Regions from separate parts of the Candidatus Pantoea soli genome, predicted to be linked through region 2. Evidence: predicted binding sites of a transcription regulator. Region 2 holds the regulator's gene; each other region holds the start of a gene.
The links. The regulator Fur, encoded in region 2, represses iron uptake genes when iron is present. The targets are predictions, from matches to a motif close to ATAATAATGAGAACNACTATCAA.
Positions count from the first base shown of each region.

Region 1: the regulator Fur is predicted to act here: its motif matches at 1,562-1,584, upstream of bfd (bacterioferritin-associated ferredoxin).
Region 3: the regulator Fur is predicted to act here: its motif matches at 1,458-1,480, upstream of D8B20_RS07185 (TonB-dependent siderophore receptor).

Region 1 is NZ_CP032702.1:3,402,152-3,405,430, forward strand. Features, by position in the region: gene rplC (50S ribosomal protein L3) at 1-84, opposite strand, end outside; gene rpsJ (30S ribosomal protein S10) at 117-428, opposite strand; gene bfr (bacterioferritin) at 745-1,227, opposite strand; gene bfd (bacterioferritin-associated ferredoxin) at 1,328-1,522, opposite strand; gene tuf (elongation factor Tu) at 1,688-2,872, opposite strand; gene fusA (elongation factor G) at 2,942-3,279, opposite strand, start outside.
Region 2 is NZ_CP032702.1:1,126,844-1,130,122, forward strand. Features, by position in the region: gene glnS (glutamine--tRNA ligase) at 1-479, shown strand, start outside; gene D8B20_RS05205 (hypothetical protein) at 717-1,112, shown strand; gene fur (ferric iron uptake transcriptional regulator) at 1,172-1,621, opposite strand; gene fldA (flavodoxin FldA) at 1,974-2,504, opposite strand; gene ybfE (LexA regulated protein) at 2,642-2,917, opposite strand; gene ybfF (esterase) at 3,086-3,279, opposite strand, start outside.
Region 3 is NZ_CP032702.1:1,544,267-1,547,545, forward strand. Features, by position in the region: gene D8B20_RS07185 (TonB-dependent siderophore receptor) at 1-1,394, opposite strand, end outside; gene treA (alpha,alpha-trehalase TreA) at 1,586-3,262, opposite strand.

The sequences.
Region 1 (3,279 bases), 1.5 Mb from region 2:
TTCGATTACGGTTACTGGGATTGAAACGCCTTCTTCAGTGAAGATGCGAGTCATGCCCACTTTTTTACCGACTAAACCAATCATTGTATCAACCTCTCAATCGCTCGATGACCTGATTAACCCAGGCTGATCTGCACGTCTACACCGGCAGCCAGATCCAGACGCATCAGAGCATCAACGGTTTTTTCAGTTGGCTCAACGATGTCTACCAGACGCTTGTGAGTGCGGATTTCGTACTGATCACGCGCATCTTTGTTAACGTGCGGAGAGATCAGAACAGTGAAGCGCTCTTTGCGAGTCGGCAGCGGGATCGGACCACGGACCTGCGCACCAGTGCGCTTGGCAGTCTCGACGATTTCCGCGGTTGATTGATCGATCAGGCGATGATCAAACGCTTTAAGACGGATACGGATTCTTTGGTTCGACATGAGACCAAGGCTCCAAACATTTTATAAACGAAAAAAATTACTACCCACACCCATTACGATTGATGGGGGAGTGTAATCGTTCAGCATATAACTCCCCAATCGGGAGTATTGTCAGGCGATACAGTTACCGCTATCGCCTGCGATTCTGCTCGAATCGCGCCACACCAATATCGGCAGGCCCGCGCATTATACGGAAATCTGTTCAGGAAGCAACCCGTGCTGCGTTTTTAACCGAAAAAGGTACGGCAGCACATAAAAAAGCCCGCAGCGCGCTGTTCTGCGCGGCGGGCCGGGGCTGTATTCCGGATGGCAGACGCTAGTCGCTGCCCTCATCTTTAAGTTGCGCCTGCAGGTAATTCTGCAAACCAATTTTCTGAATCAAATCGAGTTCGGTCTCCAGCCAGTCGATGTGATGCTCCTCTTCCGCGAGGATTTCAATCATCATATCGCGGCTGACGTAGTCATGAACCTTATCGGCCCAGGCGATCGCCTCACGTAAATCTTTTGCCCCTTCCAGCTCCAGTGTCAGGTCGGACTGCAGCATCTCCGGCACATCTTCGCCGATGCGCAGCCGGCCCAGATCCTGCAGATTGGGAATGCCTTCCAGAAACAGGATGCGCTCAATGTACTTATCCGCATGCTTCATTTCATCGATGGATTCGTGGTATTCGACATCGTTGAGGCGCATCAGGCCCCAGTTTTTAAACATGCGCGCATGCAGAAAATACTGGTTAATCGCTACCAGTTCATTTCCCAGCAATTTATTGAGGTAATTTATGACTTTGACGTCGCCCTTCATTTCGCTTCCTCCGCTGCCAGTTTACTAGAGCGTAGATGCGGATAAAAAGAAGTCAAAAAAGCACGACTGTTTTTGTGGGTACTCCCCCACTCCGGGTGGTTCAGGCTATCTCTTTGTACAGCGGCACGTTTTGCATCTCTTCATCCATGATCTCCCGCGCAGCCCGAATGCATTTGCCGCACTGTTTCCCGACCGGCACCAGCTGGCGCAGGTGCTGAATAGATTTAGGCTGATAACGGCGCACCACTTCACGCAGGGTTTTATCGCTTACGGCATTACACAGACAAACGTACATTCACTGCAGGCTCCGGTACAAAAACTGATCAAAGTGTAAATGAGAATAGTTTTTATTACAACGTAGCTTTTGTGTGGGATTATTATGCAGGCATAAAAAAAGAGCACCGAAGTGCTCTTTTTCATGCTGAGGTGACCACTTACGCAGTCACCTGTTGTCACGCACTTAAGCGATAACTTCAGCTACAACGCCCGCGCCAACGGTACGACCGCCTTCACGGATTGCGAAACGCAGACCCTGGTCCATCGCGATTGGGTGGATCAGCGTAACGGTCATTTTCACGTTGTCGCCTGGCATAACCATCTCAACGCCTTCTGGCAGTTCGATGTTGCCGGTCACGTCAGTGGTACGGAAGTAGAACTGTGGACGGTAGCCTTTGAAGAACGGAGTATGACGGCCGCCTTCGTCTTTAGACAGAACGTACACTTCTGATACGAACTTGGTATGTGGCTTGATGGTGCCCGGCTTAGCCAGAACCTGGCCACGCTGGATCTCTTCACGCTTGATACCACGCAGCAGAACGCCGCAGTTCTCGCCTGCCTGACCCTGGTCCAGCAGCTTACGGAACATCTCAACACCAGTACAGGTAGACTTGGCGGTGTCTTTGATGCCGACGATTTCAACTTCGTCGCCCACTTTCACGATGCCGCGCTCAACACGACCGGTCACAACGGTACCACGGCCGGAGATGGAGAATACGTCTTCGATTGGCAGCAGGAACGGCAGGTCGATTGCACGAACCGGATCCGGGATGTAGGTATCCAGGTGGCCAGCCAGCTCAACGATCTTCGCTTCCCACTCAGCGTCGCCTTCCAGTGCTTTCAGCGCTGAACCGCGAACGATTGGGGTGTCGTCGCCCGGGAAGTCATACTGAGACAGCAGGTCACGCACTTCCATCTCAACCAGTTCCAGCAGCTCTTCGTCATCAACCATGTCGCACTTGTTCAGGAACACGATGATGTAAGGAACGCCAACCTGACGACCCAGCAGGATGTGCTCACGGGTCTGAGGCATCGGGCCATCAGTCGCAGCAACAACCAGGATCGCGCCGTCCATCTGCGCAGCACCGGTGATCATGTTTTTCACGTAGTCGGCGTGGCCCGGGCAGTCAACGTGTGCGTAGTGACGGCTTGGGGTTTCGTATTCAACGTGAGAGGTGTTGATGGTGATACCACGAGCCTTCTCTTCCGGCGCGTTATCGATCTGATCGAAAGCACGCGCCTGGCCGCCGTAGGTTTTAGCCAGAACGGTGGTGATTGCAGCAGTCAGGGTGGTTTTACCGTGGTCAACGTGACCGATGGTGCCCACGTTTACGTGCAGTTTGTTACGTTGAAATTGCTCTTTCGCCATGGCGATAATCCTTACGTTATGCCTTCATCAGTGATGAAGGCATCAGTTCACAATTTTTAAACCGTAGCCTTATTTGCCACGAGCTTCAATAACGGCCTGAGCGACGTTGTTCGGCGCATCATCGTACTTCAGGAACTCCATGGAGTAAGAAGCACGGCCTTTGGTCAGAGAACGCAACTGCGTCGCGTATCCGAACATTTCAGACAGCGGAACTTCAGCGTGAATCTGAACGCCGGTAGCGTTAGATTCCTGACCTTTAAGCATACCACGACGACGGCTCAGGTCACCGATGACGTCACCGGTGTTCTCTTCTGGCGTCTCTACTTCAACCTTCATGATTGGCTCAAGCAGAACTGGTTGTGCTTTCTTAAAGCCATCTTTAAAGGCAATAGAAGCGGCCAGTTTAA
Region 2 (3,279 bases):
AGGCTAACAAGCAGTACAAACGCCTGGTGCTGGGCAAAGAAGTGCGCCTGCGCAACGCGTATGTCATTCGCGCTGAACGCATTGCAAAAGATGAAGCGGGTAACATCACCTGCATCTATGCCACCTGCGATGTGGAGACCCTGAGCAAAGATCCGGCTGATGGCCGTAAAGTGAAAGGCGTGATCCACTGGGTGTCCGCCATTCATGCGCTGCCGGCAGAGTTCCGTCTTTACGATCGGCTGTTCAGCGTCCCGAATCCGGGGGCGGCAGAGGACTTCCTCACCACCATTAACCCGAATTCGCTGGAGATCAAACAGGGCTTTGTGGAACCCGGCCTGCGTGAAGCCGCGGCGACCGCGCCGTACCAGTTTGAACGTGAAGGCTACTTCTGTGCCGACAGCGTCTATTCGCAGCCTTCTGCGCTGGTATTTAACCGTACCGTGGGTTTACGTGACACCTGGGCAAAAACTGGCGAGTAAGCGGCCGGTTGCGTCACACGATATGATCATGTCAGGGCGAGCAATCGCCCTTTTTTATTATCCCGGATTCTCCTGGGCCAATGCTTTATGCTGTACAACCCCAAATTGCCCCGCCAGCCCGGTGTTACGACTTTTCTGACTTTAATAATTTTAAACCATTTACCCGTGTGAAAAGTTTTTTTTCAGGTAGGCTATGCGCTCTCGGACGACGCTCTGCGGGTAATTACAGGAAAAAAAATGACAAGTCTCGCTCAGGAAGCCAAACACAGCGTGGTGGTTTTACATCAGCTTATCGAACGTATTTTTAATCAGGCGCAAGGCAGTGATGACAGCATGGAACTGCTGCTGTCGCATTTTCATCCTGAATTCAAAATGGTCACGCCGCAGGGTAAACAACTCGATCTGAATGATACCGAAGTGCTGTTCCGTCAACTGCACGGTCAGCGCGAAGGGATGCGCATCGCCACCAGCGAGCACGCGATCATCTCCGAACAGCGCGAAGAGGTGACCATTCAGTATCGTGAACTGCAGATGATGAATGGCAATAATCAGAGCCGCATCTCGCTGGCCGTGCTGGATTGCAGCACGGCAATTCCCCGCTGGCGCTATCTGCAGGAAACGCTGATCGCCTGATCACAGCCATAAAAAAACCGGTGAAAGCACCGGTTTTTTTATACTGCATAGCACATTTCTTATTTGTCGTGGAGCGTGTCGTCTTCGCGGCAGTCTCCCAGCGCACAGTGACCATAAAGGTACAGGCTGTGGTTGCTGAGCTTAATCCCGTGGCGGGTAGCGATCTCACGCTGACGCGTTTCGATGGATTCATCGCTGAACTCGATCACTTTGCCGCAGTCCAGGCAGATCAGGTGATCGTGGTGGTGCTGCTGAGTCAGTTCAAAAACGGATTTACCGCCTTCGAAGTTGTGACGGGTCACGATACCCGCGTCGTCAAACTGGTTGAGTACGCGATAAACCGTCGCCAGACCAATCTCTTCGCCCATGTCGATCAGGCGCTTGTACAAATCTTCCGCACTGACATGATGGGACTCTGGTCCAGGTCCCTGAAGCACTTCCAGAATCTTCAGTCTGGGCAGCGTGACTTTCAGGCCAGCCTTCTTCAATGCGGAGTTGTTGTCAGTCATGCGGATAGTGTCCTGTTACTTTGCTGGTTACTTACGGCGCAAAGGCCTTGAATGTGTGATCAGCGCATTCTCATTTGCGTCTCATTATAGGACTCAGGCAGTGAAATGAAAACTGACCGAAGCAGGCAATCCCTCAGGGTTTCAGGTGAGGGTATCACTGACGTCAGTGGGATCGTGACGATCGGCGTTTCATTTCACTCAGCCTCAATCAGATGACAGAGGAATAAGCGGATGACCGTTGCGGGTATTCTACAGAATTGCGGGTAAAAGTTAAAAAACCGTAGCTATTATTTTTATAGGAAATTCCATTGTCCCAATGTGAGCCAGCGCCCACATCGGGAGGCAGGGATCATCAGGCTTCAATGATCTCTTTCAGCTGCAGCTCGTCGAAAATCTGCTTCACCCATTTATCGACGCGCGCGTTGGTCAGCTCAGGCTGACGATCTTCGTCGATCGCCAGACCCAGGAAGTGGTTATCATCGGCCAGGCCTTTGGAAGCCTCAAAATGATAGCCTTCAGTCGGCCAGTGCCCCACAATCACCGCACCGTTCGGCTCGATGATGTCACGGATGGTGCCCATCGCGTCACAGAAATATTCGGCGTAGTCTTCCTGATCGCCACAGCCAAACAGCGCCACCAGCTTACCGTTGAAATCGATCTCTTCCAGCGTCGGGAAGAAATCATCCCAGTCGCACTGCGCTTCGCCGTAATACCAGGTTGGAATACCCAGCAGCAGAATATCGAATGCCTCGAGATCTTCTTTGGTGCTCTTGGCAATGTCATGCACTTCGGCGACATCTTTACCCAGTTGTTTCTGGATCATTTTTGCAATGTTTTCAGTGTTGCCGGTATCGCTGCCGAAGAAAATGCCTACGATTGCCATGGGTTAAGTAACCTCTTAAATCCTGATTGTGAAAGTAAGTCAGTAAACTGCACAGTTATGCGAATGATAGCAGACCGGTGAAAAGCGCGGAACGTATAAAGCGCTGGCGGTGTGTTCCTGCGTGCGGTCTGCGCGCGTCACGACAGTTTGAGCTGGGCCAGCAGCATTTGTTCAATCAATTCGCTGCGGCTGATGTTCTGCTGTTCCGCCAGACTGTTGAGCGCGTCCACCGCTTCGCCGGACATTTTCAGCTCGACGCGACGAAGCCCGCGCACTTTATCGCGTTTCAGCTGGTTGCGCTTATTGATGCGCAGCTGTTCGTCACGTGACAGCGGACTGGTTTTCGGGCGACCAGGACGCCGCTCGTCGGCGAAGAGATCGAGCGTGGTACGGTCTGTCTGTTCTTTTGCCATGATTTGTGAAACTGCGTGGGCGCGAACGGCGCAAAGGCGCTGCGCGATTAATTCATTATTGGCCTGACCGCGGCGAAAAAAGCAGCCGCGGCAAAATTTTAGCGCGACATCATACTCCAGCGCCCCGCGTGACGCCAACCCTAAACCGCCTGCGACAAGCTTTTGCTTTTACAGGTTAAAAAAACGCCGCACGGCGCGTAATACCGCATCCGGTTTTTCTGCGTGCACCCAGTGTCCGGCACCGCTGATCACATGCGCGTGCGCCTGCGGAAACTGATGCAGCAGCGCATCGCGATACTGGTTATCCAGATAGGGTGAGTCGCCGCCGCGAATGAACAGCGCCGGATGCGGTGCGGGCGGCA
Region 3 (3,279 bases), 420 kb from region 2:
CCGCTGACGTGGTCATCCTGACGGCGATGAGTGGTGTTCTCCGACACGATACGGTCATAGCGCCCGGAGAGATCCAGATGCCAGCGATCCCACTGCAGCTCATCCTGCAGATACAAACCGCTCTGGTAGTAGCGTCGCGTCTGCGCGCTCCAGCTGGTGTCCGGCATCTCTCCTGCTGTCTCGCCGGTCCAGGGATTGAGGGCACTGGCCGATCCGCGCGCCGTCAGCAGCTGATTTTTGTAACGGTGGTACTCTGCGCCAATTGTCACGCGATGCGCAATCGCACCGGTGGTAAACGCTGCCTGCAGCTGATTGTCGCTGGCCCAGGCACGCAGCGACGAGCGCTCGCCGGAGTAGTAGCGATCCAGCCAATCCGTATCGGTCGCACGCCAGCCGATTTGATACACCTGATCCAGTGCTACCTGAGACTGGCTATAGCTGCCGGTGGCATGCAGCGACCAGATATCGTTCAGGCGATGCGAAAAATCATAGCCGTAAATCTGTTCATGACGTTTGAACTGATCCCGTGCGCTGTCACCCTCATAAAACCCGGCGGGCAGCTGTCGGCCACGGTGGCGGAACAGGGTGCCGTCTGCCGGCACCGAACCGTGATAGCCGCCCGACGGATCTTTCTGCAGATAGGCGCGCAGCAGCAGGCTGGTGTCCTCATCCGGTTGCCACAGCAGCTGCGGCGTAAGGGCATACTTCTCTTCACGCGTGTGTTGATACTGAGTATGGCTGTTGCGCGTGATGCCGCTCAGCCGCCACGCCCACTGGGTGTTGATGGCATCAGTGTAATCAAAGGCGGCGCTGTGGGTGGCATGGCTGCCGCCGGAAAACTGCAGATGGCCCTCGCGGGCAAACTGTGGCCGCTTCATGACCATGTTAACCAGCCCGCCCGGCACCGTCTGCCCGTAGAGCGCGGAAGCGGGGCCTTTGATCACGTCCACGCGATCGAGAAACCAGTTATCCACCTGCAGCACGTTAAAGCTGCCGCCATCGCTCATGACGCGCAGACCATCCAGAAAGGTGTTATCAACGTCACCGCCGTGAAAACCGCGCAGTGACACCGTGTCGTAGCGCGTGGCCGCACCGCCAAAACCGGTGAAGACGCCGGGCGTGTAGTCCAGCGCCTGATTCAGATCCTGCGCGCCCTGATCGGCCATCTGCTGTCGCGTAACAACCGAGACGGACTGCGGTGTCGTCACCAGCGCGCGGTCGCTTTTGCTGGCACCATTGCTGCGGGTAGCCAGATACCCCCGCACCGGTGAAGTGGCGGTTTCCTCCGGCTGCGCGGTCACCACCAGTTCATCTTCAGCGAATGCGGCGGCAGGGAAGGTAAGGGCCAGCGCGCACAGCACGCGGGCGCGATAAAGCGGAAACGGCGAGGTCATGACAGTTCCTTTGACAAAGCAGCAACAGCGGTACCAGACCGCAATGATGAAAATAAGAATCAATTAACAGTGAGAATTATTATCTTTTATAACGGGATGTGTCAGGCTGTCAATGGTGATGCTGATGCGGGGCGGGAAGCGTGCAGTGAAAGGCGGCGACCCGACGGGGTCGCCTCTCCTCAGTGACAGGGTTATTGTGCGCCGTTCAGCGCCGGCATAGCCGGAATGTCGCGGGCGCTGTTACAGGTCTTGTCTTTCGGGCAATATTTGTCCAGCAGCATCAGCGTGACGCCATTGGTCCAGCCAAAACCGTCCTGCAGCGGATATTCACCGCCACCACCGCCGCCCAGTTTGTCGCCTTCAACCACGTACTTCTCCACCAGCTTATGCTCGCGATCGTAGGTCTGCTGTACGTTCTGCAGGAAGCGCTGACCAATCTGCTGCGCCAGTTTCGGCTGCTTATAGTGCTCCAGGCCTTCCACCGCTACCCACTGCAGCGGTGCCCAGCCGTTAGGTGCATCCCACTGCTGACCGTTGTTCACCGTGGTGGTCACCAGCCCGCCCGGTTTCAGCAGCTGCTTTTCCACTGCGGCGGAGGTACGCTCAGCCTGCCGGTCGCTGGCCAGCTGCAGGTAAAGCGGGAACAGCGTGGCGGCGGTCAGCTGGTGATGCACCTGCTTCCGGCCAAAATCATAATCGGCATACCAGCCCTGTTTGTCATCCCACAGATAGCGGTTGATAGCGGCCTGACGCTTCTCTGCCGCGTCCGCCCAGTTTTTCGCCTGCGCGTCCTGCTTCGCCAGCTTCGCTGCTTTCGCCAGCGTCTGTTCAAGGTGGAACAGCAGGCTGTTGAGATCAACCGGCGCCAGCTGGGTGGTACGAATGGATGCCAGATTATGCGCGTCGGTAAACCAGCGTGAGCTGAAATCCCAGCCTGAAGCCGCACCGGCACGCAGGTCGCGGTATACCTGCTGTTTGTTGCGATCCGGCGCTTTCTTCGCGGTTTCGACATCGTCCAGCCAGGATTCGGTACGCGGCGCGTCGCGCTCGTCCCAGTAGCGGTTCAGCAGCGTGCCGTCGCTCAGTTTAATCACGCGCTTGCTGGCCTGCCCGGCGGCCACGCTGTCGCTGTCCGCCATCCAGTAGGCGTACTCTTTTTCCAGCTGCGGCAGATACTGACGGTAAACGTCATCGCCTTTGTGCGTCGCCAGCAGGTCCACCATCAGGCTGAAGAACGGCGGCTGTGAGCGGCTGAGATAGTAGCTGCGGTTACCATTCGGGATATGGCCATAGCGGTCCAGCTCGGTGGCAAAGTTATCCACCATATCCTGCACGCGATCCCAGTGACCGCTCTCTGCCAGGCCGAGCATGGTGAAATAGCTGTCCCAGTAGTACACCTCACGGAAGCGTCCGCCCGGCACCACATAAGGTTTTGGCAGCGGCAGCAGCGAATCATACTGGCTGGCCTGCGGCGTACTGCGCGTCAGCACCGGCCACAGACCGTCAATGTGCTCGCGCAGGCTCTGTCCGGCAGGCGGCACATACTTGTCCTGCGCTTTAGGCAGGATGAAGTTGGTATCGACAAAACGTTTCAGGTCAAAGTTGCGCTGGCCTTTCTGCATCTGCCAGTCGGCGAGAATTGACGAGGGATTATATTTCGGGACCGCATCGGCAAAGGTTTTCTGATCCGGATAAAATTTCGCCTGCTGCACCGCATTGAACAGGGGGCCGAGGCGCACATCCGGCGGCTGTGGCTGGCTGCTGAGCATGCGGCTGGTGTCTTCGGCGTGCGCGGCCGTCGCGCTCAGCAGGGCGGCGCTCAGTAACAGGCTCAGGCGCGCGGGCGTGGATACGACATTTTTTATCATCGGTTTTTCTCCTTGTC